Regions from separate parts of the Oerskovia enterophila genome, predicted to be linked through region 2. Evidence: riboswitches for the same ligand, from Rfam matches in the RefSeq annotation. Region 2 holds a riboswitch; the other holds the start of a gene.
What was found. A riboswitch is a leader RNA that binds a small molecule or an ion and turns the genes downstream of it on or off. The one in region 2 is predicted to bind FMN.
Positions count from the first base shown of each region.

Region 1: another riboswitch for FMN. It lies ahead of ribD (bifunctional diaminohydroxyphosphoribosylaminopyrimidine deaminase/5-amino-6-(5-phosphoribosylamino)uracil reductase RibD); the one in region 2 lies ahead of pnuC (nicotinamide riboside transporter PnuC).

Region 1 is NZ_JBIVFZ010000003.1:24,281-30,738, forward strand. It holds gene ACIPWA_RS09465 (phosphoribosyl-ATP diphosphatase) at 43-306, opposite strand; gene ribH (6,7-dimethyl-8-ribityllumazine synthase) at 461-928, opposite strand; gene ribB (3,4-dihydroxy-2-butanone-4-phosphate synthase) at 925-2,370, opposite strand; gene ACIPWA_RS09480 (riboflavin synthase) at 2,367-3,062, opposite strand; gene ribD (bifunctional diaminohydroxyphosphoribosylaminopyrimidine deaminase/5-amino-6-(5-phosphoribosylamino)uracil reductase RibD) at 3,062-4,339, opposite strand; FMN riboswitch at 4,452-4,577, opposite strand; gene rpe (ribulose-phosphate 3-epimerase) at 4,730-5,392, opposite strand; gene ACIPWA_RS09495 (RsmB/NOP family class I SAM-dependent RNA methyltransferase) at 5,490-6,458, opposite strand, start outside.
Region 2 is NZ_JBIVFZ010000002.1:820,525-826,982, forward strand. It holds gene ACIPWA_RS08190 (DUF1684 domain-containing protein) at 1-145, shown strand, start outside; gene ACIPWA_RS08195 (hypothetical protein) at 342-938, opposite strand; gene ACIPWA_RS08200 (TetR/AcrR family transcriptional regulator) at 1,165-2,007, shown strand; FMN riboswitch at 2,125-2,250, shown strand; gene pnuC (nicotinamide riboside transporter PnuC) at 2,424-3,143, shown strand; gene ACIPWA_RS08210 (VOC family protein) at 3,261-3,686, shown strand; gene ACIPWA_RS08215 (acyl-CoA dehydrogenase family protein) at 3,819-5,063, shown strand; gene ACIPWA_RS08220 (acetyl-CoA C-acyltransferase) at 5,231-6,421, shown strand.

The sequences.
Region 1 (6,458 bases), on a different contig from region 2:
GAGCCCCCGTGCGCCTCCCCCTGGACCCGGACCTGGCCGGGCTCACAGATGCTTGTACACGTCCTGCAGGGTCAGGCCCTTGGCCAGGAGCAGCACCTGCACGTGGTACAGGAGCTGGGAGACCTCCTCGGCCGTCTTGTCGTCACCCTCGTACTCGGCCGCCATCCACACCTCGGCGGCCTCCTCGACGATCTTCTTCCCGATCGCATGGACACCGGCATCCAGCTCCGCAACCGTGCCGGAACCGGCGGGTCGGGTGGTGGCCTTCTCGGTGAGCTCGGCGAACAGCCCTTCGAACGTCTTCACCCGACCAGGGTAGTCGCCCCGTGACCGGCGGGCCCAACCGTCCCGCCCACCGGTCACCCGTCGGTCCCGCGCCCGGCCGACGGGCCCGTCGACGACAGCGTCGCCGGATGTCGCCAGGGGTCGACGACCCGCCGACGACCCGCCGGAGCAGACCTCAGAGGTCGCGCAGCGCCACGACGGTCGCGATGGCCGCCTCGACGGCCTCGGCCCCCTTGTCCTCGCGCGAGCCGGGCAGCCCCGCACGGTCCAGCGCCTGCTGCTCGTCGTCGCACGTGAGCACCCCGAAGCCCACCGGGACCCCCGTGCGCACCGAGACGTCCGTCAGGCCCGTGGTCGCGGCCGAGCACACGTACTCGAAGTGCGGGGTCCCCCCGCGGATCACGACGCCGAGCGCGATCACCGCGTCCGCGCCGCGCTCGGCCGCCCGCGCCGCGGCCACGGGCAGCTCGAACGAGCCCGGGACCCGGATCTCCTTGACGTGCGTGACGTGCGCGGCCGCGAGCGCCCGGCGGGCCCCCGCGAGGAGGCCGTCCATGACCTCGGTGTGCCAGCTGGCGGCGACCACGGTGACCCGTAGCCCGGTGCCGTCGACGGTGATCTGGGGTGCTCCTGCGCCGCTCATCGGTAGCTCTCCTCGGTGGTGGTGGGTGTGGTGGGGTCGGTCGGCACGAACCCGGGGCCGGTGGCCGGCTCGGGCGTGATCTCGAGGGTGTCCAGGAGGTGGCCCATCGCGACCTTCTTGGTCATGAGGTACCCGTGGTTGTGCTCGCCGTGCCCGACCTCGAGCCGGTGGGCGTCCACGACGTCGATGCCGTGCGCGGCCAGGCCCGTGACCTTGGCCGGGTTGTTCGTCAGCAGCGTGACGTGGTCCAGACCCAGGTCGGTGAGGATCGCGGCCGCGGCCCCGTACTCGCGCCGGTCCACGGGCCAGCCGAGCTCGAGGTTGGCCTGCACGGTGTCGAAGCCCGCGTCCTGGAGCTCGTAGGCGCCGATCTTGGCGAGCAGGCCGATCCCGCGGCCCTCGTGCCCGCGCAGGTACACCACTGCCCCGCCCTGGGCGGCCACGCGCTCCATGGAGGCCTGCAGCTGGGGGCCGCAGTCGCAGCGCAGCGACCCGAACGCGTCCCCGGTCAGGCACTCGGAGTGCACGCGCACGAGCGGTGACGCGCCCGCGGCGCCCGGCCCCGGGTCGACGGCGCCCCCTCCCCCGGCGGGCACCGCCACGGGCACCAGGGCCACGTGCTCGGCCCCCGTGCGAAGGTCACGGTATCCGTGGACGCGGAAGTGCCCGTGCGCGGTGGGCAGGTCGGCGACGCTCGTGGCCTGCACGCGGGGCGTGGCCCTCGGTGCGGCCTCGTGCTCGGGCACGACGGGGTCGTGCTCGCGGCGCCAGGCGATGAGGTCCGCGATGGTGATGAGGACCAGGCCCGCCTCCGCGGCGGCGCGCGCGGCGTCGTCGAGCCGCATCATGGTGCCGTCGTCGTTGACGAGCTCGGCGATCCCCCCGACCTCGCCCGCCCCGGCCAGGCGCACCAGGTCGACCGCGGCCTCGGTGTGCCCGGCACGGTGCAGCACCCCGCCCGGCACGGCCCGCAGGGGCAGGACGTGCCCGGGGCGGATGAGGTCGCCCGAGCCCGAGGCGGGGTCGGCCAGGACGTGCAGGGTCCGGGCCCGGTCGGCCGCGGAGATGCCCGTGGTCACGCCCGTGGCCGCGTCGACCGTGACCGTGTACGCCGTGCGCCGCGGGTCCTGGCTGTGCGGGACCATGAGCGGCAGGTCCAGGGCGTCGGCGCGCGCGGCCGGCATGGGCGCGCACAGGTAGCCCGAGGAGTGACGGATCGTCCACGCGACCCACTCGGGGGTCACGGTGCGGGCCGCGAAGATCACGTCGGCCTCGTTCTCACGGTCCGGGGAGTCGGCGACCAGGACGGGGCGCCCCGCGCGGATCGCGTCCAGGGCCTCCTCGATGGTGCCGGTACGCACGGGGTCCACGTGCGGGGCCGAGGCGGGGACGGCGCGTGCGGCGGGGTCGACGGGGTCTTCACTGCCCGGGAGGGTGCTCATCGCGGTGCCCGTTCCTGTGCTGCGCTCGTGCCGAGCAGGTCGGCGGCGGTCGAGGGGGTCCTCGCGCCCGAGGCGCCGTCCCCGTGGGGCTCGCGGGCGCCGAGCAGGCGCTCGACGTACTTCGCGATCACGTCGACCTCGAGGTTGACCCGGTCGCCCGGCACGAGCGAGCCCAGGATCGTGGCCTCGAGCGTGGTGGGGATCAGCGAGACGCCGAACGTCGTCTCGCCCACGTGCGTCACGGTCAGGGAGACGCCGCTGACCGTGATCGAGCCCTTCTCCGCGACGTAGCGGGTCAGGCCCGCGGGCGCGGACAGGACCAGGTCGTCCCACCGTTCGCCCGGCGTGCGGCTCACGAGCTCGCCGACGCCGTCGACGTGGCCCTGGACGATGTGCCCGCCCAGGCGCGTGTCGGCCCGCACGGCCCGCTCGAGGTTCACCGGCGACCCGGCGGCCAGGTCGCCGAGCGCGGTGCGGCGCAGCGACTCGGGCATCACGTCGGCCGTGAACGTGCCGTCCTGACCCACACCCGTCACTGTCAGGCACACGCCGTTGACCGCGATCGAGTCGCCCAGGTGCGCGTCCGAGGTGGCCAGGGGGCCGTGCACGGTCAGGACCGCGTCGGACTCCTGACCGCCCGGGAACGCGATCTCGCGGACCGTACCGATCTCTTCGACGATTCCGGTGAACATCAGCTCTCCTGTTCGGGGGTGGTGCTGGGGACGGTGCTCGGATGGTGTGCGGGGGCAGCGGGTGAGGCACGGGCCACGACCAGGACGTCCTCGCCCAGGCGGCGCACGTCGTGCGTGACGAAGCGGGGGGCGCCCGCGAGCGTGCTCACGCCCAGGTCGCCCACCGCACCCAAGCCCGCCCCCAGCAGCACGGGGGCGAGGTAGGCGTGGATCTCGTCGACCACCCCGGCCGCGAGGAACGCGGTCGCCAGGCCGGGCCCGCCCTCGACCAGGACGTGACGCACCTCGCGAGCGCCCAGGTCGGCCAGCACGGCCCGCACGTCGCGCGTGCGCAGGTGCAGCACGGGCCCGCCCCCGTCGGCCCTCCAGGCCCCGCCCGGCGCGAGCCGCGCGTGCGCCGGAAGGCCACGGAGCCCGACGACGACCCTCACCGGCTGATGGTCGGCAAGCCCGGGCTCGGGCCCGGCCACCCCACCAGCGACCCTCACCGGCTGATGGTCGGCAAGCCCGGGCTCCAGCCCGACCACCCGCTCGTCACCGTGCGCGGCGCTCGCGGGCGAGGCGACGGGGGTGCGCGCCGTGAGCGACGGGTCGTCGGCCACGACCGTGCCGGTGCCCACGAGGATCGCGTCGACCTGCGCGCGCACCCGGTGGGCGTGCGCGCGCGCGACCGGACCGGTGATCCACTGCGAGGTGCCGTCGGGGGCCGCCACGCGCCCGTCCAGGGTCGAGGCGAGCTTGAGGGTCACGTACGGGCTCCCGCGGCGCACCGCGACCAGCCACGGGCCGAGCAGCCGTTCGCCCTCGGCCTCGCGCAACCCCGCGGCGACGCGTACCCCGGCCGCGCGCAGGCGCTCGGCGCCCCCGGTGGCGACGGGGTTCGGGTCGCCCACGGCGTAGACGACCTCGGCCACGCCCGCGTCCAGCAGCGCCTGGGCGCAGGGCCCGGTGCGTCCGGTGTGGTTGCAGGGCTCGAGCGTCAGCACGGCCGTCGCGCCGCGCACGTCCACGCCGCGCTCGCGGGCGTCGGCCAGGGCAGCGGCCTCGGCGTGCGCGGTGCCCGCGCCCCGGTGGAAGCCCTCGGCGAGCACCGCCCGGGGTGCGTCGTCCACGGGTCCGGGAGCGGCGCCGTCGGGCAGGGAGTCCGACGGGCGGGGCACGGCCCCCAGCAGGACACAGCCCACGCGCGGGTTGGGGCCGTGCGCCGGACCGCGCGCGGCCAGCTCGAGCGCGCGCACCATCGCGGCGTCGATCGTCAGGGTGGGCCTGGCGCCCATACGTCCTCCTCCCGGTGAGCACGACGCTCCGGGGTGAGGGGTGGCGGACGCCACGGGACCCGAGGGTCCACGGACGTCACGACACCACGGCACAGGGCTCCGCCCCGCGCCGCCACGTACTTCCTCCCATCCGGACTTTCACCGTCGGTCCTGGAGTTCCACCAGGTCAACCACGCCGAGGCGTGGGTCGCGGACTGTCACCGCCGGCTCGGAATTACACCGACCCCGGAGCACGTGTGTGCGTACTGCTCATGCTGTCGAGCCCGGACCCCGCCCACCGAAGGTGCGCGCCGGGCCCGGCTTCTCGTCTCCACCCAGCATGCCACACCGGCGTTCGACGGCGGGCACGCGGACCTGCCCGTCCCGCGGGCTGGACCGATGTGAACGACGTCAGTGCGCGTGGCCCTCCGCGAGCGCCCGCAGGGCCGCGATCTCCTCGGGGATGTTCTCCGCCCCGTAGACCGCCGAGCCCGCGACGAACACGTTGGCCCCGGCCTCGGCCGCGCGCTCGATCGTGGCGCGCGAGACGCCGCCGTCGACCTGGATCCACACGTCGAGGCCGGCCTCGGACACGGCGTCGCGGATGCGGCGGATCTTGGGCAGCGTGCCCTCGATGAAGGACTGGCCGCCGAAGCCCGGCTCGACCGTCATGACCAGGAGCATGTCGAACTCGGGCAGCAGGTCCAGGAACGGCTCGACCGACGTCGCGGGGCGCAGCGCGAGGCCCGCGCGCGAGCCCAGGCGGCGCAGCTCGCGCGCCAGGCGCACGGGGGCCGTGGCGGCCTCGGCGTGGAAGGTGACGGACGCGGCGCCGGCCTCGGCGTAGCCGGGAGCCCAGCGGTCCGGGTCGGCGATCATCAGGTGCGCGTCGATCGGCACCGGGGACACCTGGGCCAGGCGCTCGAAGATCGGCAGCCCCAGGGTCAGGTTGGGCACGAAGTGGTTGTCCATCACGTCGACGTGCGCGTAGTCGGCGGTCGCGATCGCGCCCAGGTCGCGCTCGAGGTTCGCGAAGTCGGCGGACAGGATGCTGGGGGCGATGAGTGCGGACATGGGCACCAGCCTAGAGTGCACCCGCTCCGCGTGCGGAGACGCGGAACGGCCGGGCCGGGTGGCCTTCACCACCCGGCACGGCCGCGGACGGCAGCGCTCAGGCCCGACGGCGCAGCAGCGTCAGGTGCATCGCGTCGGTCCCGTGGACGTGCGGCCACAGCTGCACGTCGGTGCGGTCCGCGAGGGGGATGTCGTCCCCCGCGACCTGCCGCACGGCCGCGGCCGCGTCGAGGACCTCGACGTCGTCGCGCCCGGCCAGGACGTCCTTGACCACGAGCTGGGTCTCCGCCAGGTGCGGGGAGCACGTGACGTACCCGACGACGCCGCCGGGGCGCACGGCGTCCAGGGCCGAGCCGAGGAGCTCGCGCTGCAGCGTCGTGAGGGTCGCGATGTCGCCGGGGGTGCGGCGCCAGCGCGACTCGGGGCGCCGGCGCAGCGCCCCCAGACCGGTGCAGGGCGCGTCGACCAGGACGCGGTCGTACGCGCCGGGCTCCTCGACCCCCACCCGGCGACCGTCGCCCACCTGCACGCGCTCGACCGCGTCCGCCGGCACGGCCGCGAGCGCCTGCTCGACCAGGCGGGCCCGGTGCGGGGCGACCTCGTTCGCGACGATGCGTGCGCCCTGCTCGCCCGCGAGGGACGCCAGGAGCGCGGCCTTGCCGCCGGGGCCCGCGCACAGGTCGAGCCAGCGCTCGTCGGGGTTGGCTGCGCCGGGCAGGTCGCCCGCCGTACCACCGGTGCCGGCGCCTGCAGTGGGCAGCGTGGGCACCGCGGCGAACGCGAGCGTCACGAGCTGGCTGCCCTCGTCCTGGACGCCCGCGGCCCCGTGGCGGACCGCGGGGATCGCGGCCGGGTCCGAGCCGGACAGGACCAGGGCCGTGGGCGCCCAGCGCCCGGGGGCCGTGGTGGCGTCCCCGCGCACGTCGTGCGTGACCTCGCCCGCGAGGCGCTCGCGGCTGACCAGGCCGGGGCGCGCGACGAGGGTCACCCGGGGTGCGGTGTTGTCGGCCTCGAGGAGCTCGGCCAGGTCGTCGGCCGAGCGTCCCGTGCCGACCAGTGCCTCGCG
Region 2 (6,458 bases):
CGACGCACCCCTGGTCGTCGACCTCAACTTCGCGTACAACCCGTCGTGCGCCTACGACCCGGCGTGGGCGTGCCCGCTCGCCCCACCGGGGAACACGCTCGCGGTCGAGCTGGCGTGCGGAGAGCTGGTGCGGGCCGCGGCGTAGCGTCCGCCCGGGCGCTGGTGACGGGTGCGCCGGGCAGGTGCGCCGGGTACGTCAGGCGCTACCCCCGGGTGTGTTTTCTCTGCCGCCACAACAATTGTGGTGGCTGCGCAGACGACGACCTCGGGAGCACCGAGGCCCGGGCGTCGCTCGGACCGGCGAGACCTCCAGGCACACGACCGGCCTCGCCGGCAGCACCTCAGTGCAGCAGCGTCTTCAACCCGATGATGAGCAGGCCGAACGCACCAGCGACCACGGTCTCGACCGTCAGCGCCCACCCCCGGACGCCGGCCCGGTGCGCCGCGAGGTGGCCGACGACCGCGAGCATCAGCACCGTGAACCACAGCGCGATCAGCGCAGCGTCCACCACGTCCAGCCCGAACACCCTCCCCACGAGGAAGACCCCGAGCGCGGGCACCCCGCCGATCAGCACCCACACCTCGTCCGACGACGCGAGCCTCAGGCGCTCGGTGATGGTGTGGTCGGTGTCGCGGAACCGCCCGCCGATCGCCGACACGTACACGTGCGCTGCCCAGTACCCCACGAGCACACCGGCCACCGCGAGCATCACGAAGTCGCTCGACGCGTCGTGCGTGCTCGAGACCGCGAGCATGAACCCCGAGACCACGGCCCCGTACAGGAAGTCGGCGGGACCACCACGCGCGAACCGGTCGCCCAGGTTGTCGCGCTGGGCGTGGTGGTCGACGCTCTTCCACGACCGCGCGGCCTGCTCGCCCGCGCCGCCCTCGGCTCCGTCGTCGGAGCCGGCTGCCCGCGTCTCGTCACCGTCAGTCATCCGCGTCGCCTCCGGGTCGCGTCGGCCTGTCGCCGCCTCTCTCGTCACTGTAGCGACGCCGTCGGGCCCGGCGCGCGGCGACAGCCGCCAACCCGCCAGCACCGCGCGCGGCGACCGACCGCCGATCCTCGGGCGACGTGCCCCACCGACCGACTGACGAGCAGCGCTCTCCCACGGCCCCGCCGCAGCATGCCCCGCCCGCTGCGCGCGGTGTACCGTCCCGTTCATGAGTGCCGCACGAAGCAACACCCACGCGCAGGCGGTCGACGCGGCGATCGAGCTGTTCACCCGGAAGGGCTACGAGCAGACGACCGTCGAGGACATCGCCGACGCCGCGCAGATCAGCCGGGCCACGTTCTTCCGCCGTTTCCGCTCCAAGGAGGACGTGGTCTTCGCGGACCACGAGCTGCTCCTGGACGCCGTCGTGGTCCTCCTCGGGGAGACCCGGCCCGCCGCCCGCGGCGTCACCCCCGAGGAGCTCGAGAACGTCGACCCGTACGTCGAGGTGTGCAAGGCGGCACGGCTCGTGTTCGACCACCACGTGGGCCAGCGCGAGACGTCGGTCGCACGGCACCGCCTCCTGCAGGACGTGCCGGCGCTGCGCGACCGCGAGCTCGTGACCACGCACCGCTACGAGCGCGCGTTCACGTCCTACCTGCGCGACACCCTGCCCGCCGACACCCGGCACTCGACCGCGTCGGTCGCGTTCGCGGCGTCGGTCGTCGCGGTGCACAACGCGATCCTGCGCCGCTGGCTGCGCGACCCCGACCAGGACCTGCGCCCCGAGCTCGAGGAGGCGTTCGCGGACCTGCGCCGCGCGGCGCGCAACCCCGCGGGCCCGACGGCGGAGCCCACCACCGCGTCCACGTCGCCTGCACCGGCGCGCACGGCAGGTGCCGAGAGCAGGGTGGGCACGGTAGGCACCGAGATCACGGCGGGCGAGGCCGACCGGGCTGCCCCCGCTGCTGCCGGCACCGCACCGACCCGCCGCGTCGTGGTGACCGTGCTCGACGGCGACGCCGACCCCGACGAGGTGGCCCAGGCCGTGCGCGACGCGTTGGGTGCTTGATTCGGCTGCGACTCGCCGGGCGTGTCGCAGCCGAACCACGCACTCGGCTCAGCACCGATGAGCCCGGGAATGCACGGGTAGCATCTGCGGTTGCAGCACACAGCAAGCAGTACGCACGAACGTGCTCCGGGGTCGGTGCAATTCCGAGCCGGCGGTGACAGTCCGCGACCCGCGCCCACGCGCGGTTGACCTGGTGGAACTCCAGGACCGACGGTGAAAGTCCGGATGGGAGGAAGCACGTGCGGCGCGGCCGTCCCCGGCCGGGCTGAGCGCGACGTGATCGTCGTGCCCACCCCCGACCGTCCGGACCGGTCTCGCCGTGGTGAGCGCCGCCGTCGGGCAGCCCGGACAGGGCTCCCCCGACCCGACGCCCGCCCTCACCCCGGAGCCGACGTGCCCGGGACGAGGGAACATCGATGGACCTGCTCCACGCGCTCTTCGACGCGCAGCTGACGATCGGCGGCCAGCACCTGCTGTGGCGCGAGATCGTGGGCAACGGGTTCGGCCTGGCCTCCGCGCTCGGCGGCATGCGGCGCAAGATCTGGGCATGGCCCGTGGGGATCGTCGGGAACCTGCTGCTCCTCACGGTGTTCCTCGGAGCGGTGTTCGCGACGCCCAACCCTGTCAACCTCCTCGGCCAGGCCGGGCGCCAGGTCATGTTCGTCGTCGTGTCGGTGTACGGGTGGGTCCAGTGGCGGCGCACCCGTGCGCGCCTCGACCAGGACGCGGCCGGTCTCGACGCGGACAGCCACGGGGTGTCGGTCGAACCACGATGGGCCACGTGGCGGCAACGAACGTTCCTCGTCGTGGCGCTCGTGGGCGGGACGCTCGTCCTGACCCCGATCTTCCGGATGCTCGAGTCCTACGAGCCCGTGTGGGCCGACGCCTGGATCTTCATGGGTTCGCTGCTCGCGACGTACGGCATGGCCAAGGGATGGGTCGAGTTCTGGCTGATCTGGGTGGCCGTCGACGTGGTGGGCGTGCCCCTGCTGGTCGACGCCGGCTTCTACGCGTCCGCGTTCATGTACGTGTTCTACGGGGCGTTCACGCTCGTCGGGTTCTTCGTGTGGTGGCGCATCGACCGGCGCTCCAAGGCCCTGGAGGTCACGGCGAGCGCCCCCGCCACCCCCCCCTGAAGCCACCCCTTGCGTCCGGGTGGGCCGGGCGGATACTCGAAGGTGCGCCCTGCTCGCGCCGGGCGCACCACTTCCGGCCCGATGACGCGAGGACGCGACGGGAAAGGCGACACCATCATGGTCACGCGACTCAACCCCTACCTGAACTTCCGCGACGAGGCACGGCAGGCGATCGAGTTCTACCGCGACGTGTTCGGCGGCGAGGTGACGATCAGCACGTTCGCCGACTTCCAGGCCTCCGAGGACCCTGCCGACGCCGACAAGGTCATGCACTCCCAGCTCGAGTCCCCCACCGGCCTGGTCCTCATGGCCGCGGACACCCCGAGCTCGATGGAGGTCCCGACCGGCGCCGGCTTCTCGATCTCGCTGAGCGGCGAGCAGTCCGACGACGCCGAGCTGCGCGGCTACTGGGACAAGCTCTCGTCGAGCGGGAGCGTGACCGTGCCGCTCGAGGTCGCGCCGTGGGGAGACGCGTTCGGCATGTGCGTCGACGGGTTCGGCGTGAGCTGGCTCGTGAACATCGCCGGGGCTGCGCGGGCCTGAGCGCTCCCCCTGGTCAGGCCGGGCACCGGGCCCGCCCGTGATACCCCGTCTCTTGACCTGAGACGGGATATCACGCACCATGGGGGGAATCGCCCGACACCGACGTCCGGCCCGACACCGGGAGCATCCCCCATGACGATCGAGAACCCCGTCCGCCAGAACGTGACCGAGCCGGACTACGACCTCTCGCAGCCGCTCGGCATCGACTACGCCGGCGCGTTCTCGGACGCGACCGATGCCGACCGCGACCTGCAGCAGCGGGTCCGCACGTTCGTCCAGGACGAGGTCCTGCCCGTGATCGACGGGTACTGGGAGCGCGCCGAGGTGCCGTTCGGTCTGGCCAAGCGCATGGGCGAGCTCGACTTCCTGCGCGACGGCGTCGACGTCCCCGGTGCGCCGCGGATCAGCCTCATGGGCGCCGGTCTCGCCGAGATGGAGATGTCGCGCGGCGACGGCTCGGTCGCGACCATCTGCGGTGTCCAGGGCGGCCTCGCGCTGCGCTCGATCCAGCTCCTCGGCTCGGACGAGCAGAAGGCCGAGTGGCTCGGCCCGCTCGCGCGCGGCGAGAAGCTCGGCGCGTTCGCCCTGACCGAGCCCACGCACGGCTCGGACTCGGTCTCGCTCGAGACCACGGCCCGCCGCGAGACCCGCGACGGCGTCGAGGGCTTCGTGATCGACGGCGAGAAGAAGTGGATCGGCTTCGGGTCGTGCGGTGACATCACCGTGCTCTGGGCGCGACTTGTCGGCGACGAGGGCGACAACCAGGTGCACGGGTTCCTCGTGCCCCAGGACACCCCGGGCTACGCGGCCACGACCATCGAGGGCAAGGTCTCGCTCCGCGCGATCTGGCAGGCCCACATCGTCCTGACCGACGTGTTCGTCCCGGCCTCGGCCATGCTCCCGGGCGGGCGGTCGTTCAAGGACACCGGCCGCGTGCTCCAGGCGACCCGTCTCGGGGTGGCCTGGTCCGCCGTCGGGCACGCGACCGCCTGCTACGAGACGGCCGTCGCCTACGCCACGCAGCGCGTCCAGTTCGGCCGCCCGCTCGCGGCCAACCAGATGGTCCAGGAGCGGCTGACCCGCATGCTCTCGACCCTCACCCAGATGCAGCTCCTGGTCGCGCAGATGACCCGCCTCGACGAGGCCGGGCAGCTCTCCGGCCCGCAGGCGTCGATCGCCAAGTACACGAGCACGCGCGGCGCGCGCGAGATCGCCGCGAGCGCGCGCGACATGCTGGGCGGCAACGGCATCCTCCTCGCGAACCGCGTCGCGCGGCACTTCGCGGACATCGAGGCCCTGCACACCTACGAGGGCACCGAGAGCGTCCAGGCCCTCATCGTGGGTCGCGACATCACGGGCGTCTCGGCGTTCGTGTAGCCCCTCACCGGCGGCGCTCCCCGTACCGGGAGCGCCGCACCCTCTCCTGCCACACCTGGCCCGCAGCGGCCACCCGTCGACACCACAAGACCACCCGGCGCCGTACCGGACCTCCTCGTTCACCTGACACGCACGGCGCCGGGTCCCCTTCCCCCACGGAGCACCTCATGAGCAACGACGCCCACGTCCCCGTCCTCCTGCACGGTGCGCGCACGCCGTTCACGCGCTTCCAGGGTGCGCTCGCGTCCCTGTCGGCGAACGAGCTGGGCGCGCACGCGATCCGCGGCGCGCTCGACGCCGCGGGCGTCGCGGCCTCCGACGTCGACGCCGTGATCATGGGCCAGGTCATCCAGGCGGGCGGCGGCCAGGGTCCGGCCCGTCAGGCCGCGATCGCGGCCGGGATCGGCTGGGACGTCCCCACGGTCACGATCAACAAGCTGTGCCTGTCGGGCCTGACCGCGATCATCGACGCGGCGCGCCTGGTCCGCACCGGCGAGGCGTCGGTCGTCGTCGCGGGCGGCCAGGAGTCCATGACGAACGCGCCGCACCTCGTGCTCGGCTCGCGCAAGGGCTTCGCGTTCGGAGACGTGACCATGGCGGACTCGCTCACGCACGACGGCCTGCGCGACCCGTTCGACGGTCAGATCATGGGCGAGGCCACCGACCGCGGCTGCACCACGCGCGGCATCGGCCGCGCCGAGCAGGACGAGTACGCTGCCCGCTCGCACGCCCTCGCGGCCGCGGCCCGCACGGAAGGGCGCCTGGCCGAGGAGATCGCCCCGGTCACGGTCCCGCAGCGCAAGGGCGAGCCCGTGGTCGTCGCCGACGACGAGGGCATCCGTCCCGGCACCACGGTCGAGGCGCTCGCCCGCCTGCGTCCCGCGTTCGTCGCGGACGGCACCATCACCGCCGGCTCGTCGTCCCCGCTGTCCGACGGCGCCGCGGCGGTCGTGGTCGTCAGCAAGGCCTTCGCGGTCTCGCGCGGCCTCACGTGGCTGGCCGAGATCCGGTCGGCCGGCCAGGTCGCGGGCCCCGACAGCTCGCTGCACTCCCAGCCCGCCCGCGCGATCGAGCATGCGCTCGAGCGCGAGGGCATGAAGGCCGACGAGCTCGACCTGGTCGAGATCAACGAGGCCTTCGCGGCCGTCGCGCTCCAGTCGGTCGAGGACCTCGGGATCGATCACGCGGTCGTCAACGCCGACGGCGGCGCGATCGCCCTGGGTCACCCGGTCGGCGCGTCGGGCGCGCGCCTGGCCCTGCACCTGGCCCTCGCCCTCCAGCGCCGCGGGGGTGGCGTGGGCGCCGCCGCGCTGTGCGGCGGCGGCGGCCAGGGGGACGCGCTGATCCTGCGCGCCTGAGTCCTTCCCCTCGCGTCGCGCGGTGCTGCCTCATCGC